DNA from 2 places in the Telluria sp. PB2R4 genome. Region 2 is predicted to be linked to the other one. Evidence: predicted binding sites of a transcription regulator. Region 2 holds the regulator's gene; the other holds the start of a gene.
What was found. Region 2 encodes FNR, which switches genes on or off when oxygen is low (the NO sensors DNR and NnrR bind a similar motif). Its sites were predicted from a motif close to TTGATNNNNATCAA; they were not measured.
Positions count from the first base shown of each region.

Region 1: AC56LU_RS16435 (glycine-rich domain-containing protein) is a predicted target of FNR. The motif match lies at 2,968-2,981, and genes of this name have one in related genera.

Region 1 covers NZ_JCASIC010000009.1:210,817-215,112, reverse strand. Annotated here, with positions in the region: gene AC56LU_RS16450 (CDP-6-deoxy-delta-3,4-glucoseen reductase) at 1-534, opposite strand, end outside; gene AC56LU_RS16445 (NAD(P)H-binding protein) at 677-1,600, shown strand; gene AC56LU_RS16440 (hypothetical protein) at 1,597-1,824, shown strand; gene AC56LU_RS16435 (glycine-rich domain-containing protein) at 1,991-2,791, opposite strand; gene AC56LU_RS16430 (sensor histidine kinase) at 3,021-4,296, opposite strand, start outside.
Region 2 covers NZ_JCASIC010000011.1:193,228-197,523, forward strand. Annotated here, with positions in the region: gene AC56LU_RS18275 (DUF885 domain-containing protein) at 1-160, shown strand, start outside; gene AC56LU_RS18280 (VOC family protein) at 284-712, shown strand; gene AC56LU_RS18285 (metallophosphoesterase) at 771-1,616, shown strand; gene fnr (fumarate/nitrate reduction transcriptional regulator Fnr) at 1,723-2,475, opposite strand; gene AC56LU_RS18295 (hypothetical protein) at 2,703-4,296, opposite strand, start outside.

The DNA of each region.
Region 1 (4,296 bases), on a different contig from region 2:
GACGTGGTCGGTGAACAGGCCGCCCGCCAGGTGGCGGATGTGCAGCTCGAGCGGGCCGCTGAACGAGGGCGCGCAGGCGATGCTGTAGGCGCGGCGCTTGCCGTCCTTGAGCAGGAATTCGATGTACTGGCCGGCGCGGTAGGCCAGCGCTTCGTTGGCCGGCAGCTGCAGCGTGACGATGGCGACGTCGGGCGCGGCCTTCCTGACGCCGGCTATCCGGGTCGGCATCTTGCGCACCGGGTACTCCGAACTGCCGCCCACTTCGCGCGCTTCGATCACCAGGTCCTGCTGCGGCACGGCGCAGCAGAACAGCGACATGCCCTGGGTCTTTTCGATATCGGTGAGGGCGCGCTGCTGGTGCGGCTTGTGGGCGACTTCGCCGATGGCCACCCGGCCCTTGCACGAACCGCAGGCGCCGTTCTTGCAGCCGTAGGGCAGGCCGATGCCGGCGCGAATGGCGGCGGACAGGACGGTTTCGTCGGCTTCGCAGGTGAACTGGTGGCCACTGGGCTGGACGGTGATCTGGAAAGTCATGCAGTATCTGAGTTTGACGATATTTGTTGGGCGGTATTCTACACCGCGGCCCCCGGGGCCGTGAAACGCCAGGACGGGGCTGTGCTAGAGTGGCAGGCTTTCATCCGCATCGCACCCCTGTTTCCTCTCCTACTGCGCCGCCATGATCCAGCCTCCCGCTTTCCACCGTCCGCGCCTGCTCATCGTCGGCTGCGGCGACGTCGGCATGCGCCTGCTGCCGCTGCTCGCCGGGCGTTTCCGCGTGTTCGCCCTCACCAGCCAGCCGGAGCGCCGGGCCGAGCTGCGGGCGGGCGGGGCGGTGCCGGTGGTGGCGGACCTCGACCGTCCCGCGACGCTGGGCCGCCTGTGCGGGCTGGCCGACTGGGTCGTGCACCTCGCCCCGCCGCAGCCGGAAGGCGATCTCGATCGCCGCACGCGCCACCTGGTGGCGGCGCTGGGCAAGGCCAGGCGCCTGGTGTATGTGAGCACCAGCGGCGTATATGGCGATTGCGGCGGCGCGCTGGTACGCGAGACGCGGCCGGTGGCGCCGCGCAACGCACGCGCGCAGCGGCGCGTCGACGCCGAACGGGTGCTGCGCGCCTGGGCGCTGGCCACCGGCACCGGCTTGTCGATCTTGCGCGTGCCGGGCATCTATGCCGCCAACCGCCTGCCGCGCAAGCGGCTGGAGCAGGGCACGCCGGCCCTGCGGCCGGAAGACGACGTGTACACCAACCACATCCACGCCGACGACCTGGCGCGCATCGTGGCACTGGCACTGTTCCGGGCCCGCGGCGCGGGGCGGGTGCTGCATGCGGTGGACGACACGCGCATGATGATGGGCGAGTATTTCGACGCGGTGGCCGACGCCCTGGCGCTGGCGCGGCCGCCGCGCCTTCCGCGCGCCGAGCTGCAGGCGCTGGTGTCGCCGACGCTGCTTTCCTTCATGTCCGAATCGCGGCGCCTCGACAACACGCGCCTCAAGCGCGAGCTGCGCCTGCGCCTGCGCTACCCGGACGTGCCGGCGGCGCTGGCGTACCTGGGCGCGACTCCCGTACAATCGGGCACCCAGAATGAGAGGCCAGCATGACCTATGAAGAATACCTCGACGAAGTGACCACGCTGATCGTCGAAAAATACGGCGTCACCGACGCCGCCGCGATCAGGATCGTGGTCGCCGCGCAGGACAAGGAATATTTCGTGGCGCACGACGACAAGCCCGAGATGCGCACGGTCGAACGTGCCCACACCGACGCGCGCGCCCTCTACCAGGCCAGCGGCCTGGCCAAGGCCGCGCCAGGCAAGAAAAAGTAAGTCCCGCACCCCCAGCCCGCATCCCGGGCGGCTCCACTGCTCGACGTTGCTTCCGGTTCGCCGGAGGCATGATGGTCAAGACTGAAGTAGACGGGCGCGCGCTCGCTGCCTGAAAGAAAACGGCCGGTAGGCGACTGTCGCCCTACCGGCCGCAGACTGAGGGGAGTCAGGCCGCTTGCACCAGCTCCTTGCCTGGTGCAGCGCAGTAGGCGTACGCGGAGCTGGCGGCCGCGCCCGGCTTGCCCGGCGCGGCGCAGTAAGCGTATACGGCGTTGGCGGCTGTGCCCGGCTTGCCCGGCGCGGCGCAGTAGGCGTATGCAGTGTTGGCCGCCTCGAGGGGCCTGCCCGGCGCTGCGCAGTAAGCGTATGCGGCGTTGGCGGCTTCGAGGGGCTTGCCCGGCGCGGCGCAGTATGCGTATGCGTCGTTGGCGGCTTCGCGTGGCTTGCCCGGCCCGGCGCAGTAAGCATACTTGGCGCTGGAGCTGGCGGCTTCGCGCGGCTTGCCCGGCCCGGCGCAGTAAGTATACTTGGCGTTGGCGCCTTCGTGCGGCTCGTCCGATGAGGAGCAGAAAGCGTATGCGGCGTTGGCGGCAGCCATGGCGCCGAATTCCGCCTCGTAGATCTCGCGCATGCGCTGGCCCCCGGCAGCGTGGTCGCCTTCATTCGCACCCGCGCCAATGCCGACGTACGGATAGTGGTGCAGGAAGTAGCCGAACAGCGCTTCGCAATCGCGGGCGTACTTCAGCGTGTCGAGGATGTGATAGTGCCAGAAGGTGTCGACGTCAACGGTCGGCGAGGCGTCCGCATCGGGGTATTTCTTCATCAGGAACAGGAAGCGCCGGTACTCCGTTTCCACCGCGTCGGCGCGCACTGCGGACCAGCCTTCGCCAGATTCCACGTGCATCAGTTTCATTTTGATCGGGGCAAGATCAAGCGTTTCAAACGCTGCAAATTCTTTGGTCGACATGTTTATCACCTTTTGTTTTGAACAGTTTATGTAGGCATTTCTATTGTTATCCCTAGCTTGAAGCGGTACTCGAGAATGTCCTCCTGAGTGATCGGTTTGCGTTAATCGGTAGCCAAGAAAAGCGTCTTGACCGGTGGCAGTGATAACCAGTGTCCTGCGATCGGTCACGCTTGGCGTTGAGTTCAATCAAGCAATAAACTGCTGTGCAGAAACGCGACAACATCCAAGCTCAGGCCAGTACCGACACCGCGGAATTGCTGGCGCGGCCGGTGATGGTGGACGGGTCCGGCATGTGCCCGTGCAAGGGGATGGTGACGACGATGGCGGTGCCGGTATCGGGTCCGCTGCTGATCGAGAAGCTGCCACCGAGGATGTTGACGCGCTCCTCGATGCCGACCAGTCCGAAGGAGCCACTACGGGTGCGGCTGCCCGGCTGCATGCCCACGCCGTTGTCGCGGATCGTCATCGTCAGCATGTCGGCATGCTGGTGCAGGTCGATGCGCACCCTGGTCGCGCGCGCGTGCCGCGCCACGTTGTTGAGCGACTCCTGGAGGATGCGGAAGAAGGCGGTGGCGCAATGGTCGTCGAGGTGGTGCTCGGTCTCGTCCTCGACCAGTTCGCATTCGATCCCGGTGCGGCGCGCGAAATCGGCCACCTGCCAGTCCACTGCCGCGTTCAGGCCCAGGTCGAGCACGTTCGGGCGCAGGTCGTTGATGATGTGGCGCACGCTGCGGATGGTCAGGTCGATCTGGCGCACCGTCGCCGCGGCGCGCTCGTACAGGCGGCCGTGGCTGTTGCGCGTGCGGTTGGCGAGGATCTCGGCCTCGATCTTCAGCGCCAGCAAATTCTGTGCAAGCTCGTCGTGGATTTCGCGCGCGATGCGCTTGCGCTCGCCCTCCTTGATCTGTTCGGCGTGTGCCGCCAACTGGCGCAGTTTCTCGTTGGTAGCCTGCAGCTTGGCCTGGCTGGCACGCAGTTCGCGCGTCATGTCCTCGGCCATGCGCAGCGCGTTGCGGCGCGCCGAGGCCATGGTCTGGAACAGCGCGTAGAGGAGGGCGGTGCTAAGCGAGCCGGCAACTGCGGCCAGCCAGGGATAATAAGAGTCGAAACGCGTATACAAGGCGGAACTGGCGATGCTGAAATCGGCGCGCCAACGGCGCTTCTTGAATTCGATCGGCAGGCTGGCCCGCAGCAGGTTCGCCTCGTCGAGCACTGTTCGGGTTTTCGTCGTCCAATGGCTGTCGTAGAGCACCGCGTTGGGCCTGGACTCGCCCGGTTCCAGAGGCACATCGTCGAGGTCGGTGATTACCAGGCGCACGCCATCGGCCGGGAATCCCGCGAGTGCGCCGTTGACCATCATGTTGACCCCGAAACCGATGCCGACGGTGCCAATGTAGGCGGCGCGGCGTTGCAGGATGGTATCGGTCGGCATGCGACTGCGGTACACGGGCAGGCGCATCGCGAGGATGTTCTGATAGGGGCCCGAGCCCGGCAACACGTTAACG
Region 2 (4,296 bases):
GCTGCGGATGATCGAGCTGCGCGAGAAGGCCAGGAAGGAATTGGGGGACAAGTTCTCGCTCGCCGGCTTCCACGACCTGGTGCTGGGCGCGGGCTCGGTGCCGCTCGACGTGCTGGGCGAGCTGGTGGATGGCTGGATCGCGAAGCTGAAGCAGGCCTGAGCCTCAGGACGGCGGCATCGATTTGCATCGCGATGCCGCCGCGCCGGTTGCCCGGGGGCGCATTTGCTCCTACACTGCTCGCGCGCAGCTGTATTTCATGACCTTCTTCCACAGGAGCACAGCATGGAAACACAAGAAATCTACCGCGGGCGGCTCATCGACCACATTCAATTGGTGGTGCGCGACCTGCCTGCCTCCCGCAGGTTCTACGGCGCCGTGTTCGAGGCGCTGGGCATTCCGCTCGGCGGCGCCGGCGACGATTACTTCTGGGCCGACGAACTGTTCGTCTCCAGCCGCGCCAGCCAAGCCGCGCAAGGCGTGCTGACGGGACGCCACCACCTGGCCTTCCAGGCACGCGACCGCAAGATGGTCAATGCCTTCTACTTTGCGGCGCTGGCCGCCGGCGGCAGGGACAACGGCCGGCCGGGCGAGCGCGCCTACCACCCGGGCTATTACGGCGCCTTCGTGCTCGACCCGGACGGGAATAATATCGAAGCGGTCTACCACGGCGAGGCGAAGCAGAGCGCGCCGTACGTGCGCATCAGCTTCTGACGGCCGCTGCAGTCGCCGGCGCAGGGCGCGGCGAAAAAGCCGCTATACTGCGCCGACCATGCGCATCCAGCTTTTCTCCGACCTCCATCTCGAACGTTACGCGGGCTTCATTCCGCAGATCCGCGCCGATACCGACGTGATCATCCTGGCGGGCGACATCGGTTCCTACCAGTCCGGCTCGCGCCTGACGGATACCGATTTCGGCCTCGGGCGTTTTTCGCCGAGGTCCTCTCCGCTGCGGCCCGGCGCTTCGCAAGCGCGGGTGCTCTACATCCCCGGCAACCACGAATTCGACGGCCTCGAATTCGAGGAGGCCTACGCGCGCCTGCGCGCCACCTGCGCACGCCTCGGCATCGAATGGCTGGACCGCGAGACCTTGATGATCGGAGCGGTGCGCTTCATCGGCACTACCCTGTGGAGCGATTTCGACGCGCTGGCGCTGCAGGAGCAGGACCTGACCAAGCAGCTGCAGCGCCGCGACAAGGCCTTCCGCGCGGCCAACTACTACCTGTCGAAGAACACGACCCTGAAGAACGGCGAAAAGGTGCTGGCCGAGGGCATCCGCGCGATGTCGCTGGACTGCCAGGCGTGGCTGCGCGGCGCGCTGGCGGCGCCTTTCGAGGGCCGCACGGTGGTGGTGACCCACTTCGCCCCCAGCCTGCTCAGCGCCGACCCGCGCTATGGCCTGACCCCCGGCACGGCGGGCTTCTGCAATGCGCTCGACGCGCTGTTTCCCCAGGCCGACCTGTGGATCCACGGCCACCTGCACTGCGCGAACGACTACATCACCAGCGGCGTCGAAGCGGGCCGGCCCTGGTCCTGCCGCGTGGTGGCCAATCCGCTCGGTTACCTGAGCAAGGGCGAGCAGGAGGCCTTCCGTCCGGAGCTGGTGATCGAGATCTGAGCACGCACGGTGGGCGCCGGCGCCGGAAAATACGTCCGCCCGCAGCAGTCCCGACGCCAGGACGGCGGCACGGAGCGCGACGAGCCGTCCTGGCGACGCCCCAGGTTCAGCCCATCGGGCTGCAAACGTCGGTGCCGGCAGCCAGCGCCTTGAGCTTGACCGGGTCGAGCAGGGTGACTTCGCGCTTGTCGACCTGCAGCCAGCCCTGTTTCTTGAAGCGCGACAGCAGGCGGCTGATGCTTTCGATGGTGAGTCCGAGGTAGTTGCCGATGTCCTCGCGCGACATGCGCAGCTGGAAGCTGTTCGGCGAGTAGCCGCGCGCCGCGTAGCGCGCCGACAGGTTCACCAGGAAGACGGCGAAACGCTGCTCCGCCCGCATATTGCCGAGCAGAAGCATTACGTTCTGTTCGCGCGTGATTTCCTGGCTCATGATGCGGTGGAAGTGGCGCAGCAGGGCCGGGACCTGGCCGAACAGCTCTTCCAGGCGCGAGAACGGAATCTCGCAGACTTCGCTGTCCTCGAGCGCCACGGCGTCGCAGTGGTGGGTGCCGCTGATCGCGTCCATGCCCAGCAGTTCGCCGGCCATCTGGAAACCGGTGATCTGGGCTTCGCCGGCGGCGTTCACCTGGTAGGTCTTGAAATGGCCGAAGCGCACCGCGTACAGGTTGCGGAAGGGTTCGCCCATCGCATACAGGCGCTCGTCGCGTGCGAGGCGGCGGCGCCGTCCGATGATTTGGTCGAGGCGGTTGATGTCGGCGTCTTCCAGCCCCATCGGCAGGCACAGCTGGTGCATGCTGCAGGCGCCGCAGCTGGTCTTGAGGGCCTGGATGCTGACCGGCGCTGTGCCAGGGAGCGACATGGGTTGGTTCATGGCGTGAGAAGAAAATGCGGACGCAGCCATTATAGACACAGGCCGGGTCCGCGGCGTTCATTTCCCAGAGATAAGTAGGGTGGGCGGGGTAATTGCGGGCAATGCCCGGAATTACGTACGCCCACGCGTTCAATATTCCCGTGAATAGACGCTACATCCATTCCAGGACGATCTGAACGCGTGGGCGGCATCGCCGTCCACCCAACACAGGGCGGTTACAGGTGATGCCGGTGTTCCGCCTTCTTCCGGTAGTACTCCTGCCGGCCCTTGGCCTGCACGGTCGCGGCGATCTGCGCCGCCTCCAGCGCCGCCGCCTTCACGGTCGCGAACGCGTCACCATCCGCCTTCAGGGCCTCGACGGCCTGCAGCGACTGCGCCGTGCCGGCCAGCGCCAGGCCGAAGGTGGCCGACACCGCCAGCTCGGCTGCCAGGGTGTCGAGGCCTGGCGCCACCACGCCCTGGCCGGCGTTGGCCGCCATGGCTGCCTCGGCGGGGGCCTGGGGCGCCGCCAGCGCACGCGCCACGTCCCTGTCGCCCGCCACCTTTGCCAGGAAGTCCAGCGCGGCCTGGCTGCCCGACTGGTTGGCCAGGTCGCCCAGGCGCAGCAGCGCGGTGTTCTTGGCATTGAACACCGCACGGCCGGCAAGCGGCTTCTCGACGAAGTCGATCAGCGGCTGGACCGCGATCGCGCTGCCGATGTAGCCGAGGGTGGCCACGACCTGCACCAGGAACTCCTCGTGCTTCCCGGGCTCGTTCACCAGCCAGTCGAGCAGCAGGCGGGCGTCCTTCTCCGTGTACTGCGAGGCCAGCTCGTCGGGCACGCCTTCGACCCAGTGCTGGGAGACGAAGTCGCGCACGTCGGCAGGCAGCGGGATGCCGCCCACGCCGCAGGAGCAGCCGCCGGCGGGCATCACCTCGCCGGTGATGGCGAGCGGGCCGGCCAGGAAGGCCGCCGACTCCCCGGCGTTGACCACGTCGTGGTCGGTGCCGACCGACGGGTACATGACCGCGCGCAGGTCGTCGGTTCGATGGCCGAGGCCGCAGTTGTGGCCGTACTCGTGCACCCAGATCAAGCCTTCCTGGTTGGCGGTGAAGCGCACCGCCGCCACGTTGACGATGGTGCTGCCGACCGGGGCGCAGCCGATGATGCTGTCGCCGGGGCCGCCGCACCAGCGGATCGCCTGCACGACCTTGACCCCGCTGCCCGCGTTCAGCAGCGCCGTCAGGTCGGCCGCCGTCTGGATCGTGCCGGGGACGTTGCTTGGGAGCAGCCGTACCGCGCCGTTGCGCACGAAGCGGACCGGGGTGGCGACATCCGGCCCGGTGTCGTCGTTCTGCAGGATCGTGCCCATGTCGGCCAGGATCCGGTCGGCCTCGGCCTCGCTCAGGGCCACGCTGCTGTGGCGGTGCACCGCGACCGACACCGTGCGCAGGCCGGGTGGCGCCACGGGCGGGTTGACGATCAGGTAGTCGACGTAGAGCGAGATGTCCGCGCTCCACTCGATGTTGACCCAGATGTCGACGCCGTTCCAGCGCGAGGCGACGTTGTGCAGGGTGTAGCGGGCTGCGCCGATGAACTTGCCGGCGTTCGGTCCGCCCGGCACGCCTTCGCCCACCGCCACGAACACCTGCGAGCCGGGCTGGATGACATCCCAGTTGAGCCGCAGGATCCATTGGCCGCGGCGCGCTCCCCAGTCGTGGCGGTAAGTGAAGCCGGTTCCTTGCAGGGCGGGCTGCAGCCCGTCCTTGCCGACGGTGGCTTCGGCAATGGCCCAGGGGCCCTTGGTGTCCGAGGAATCCGCGCGCTCC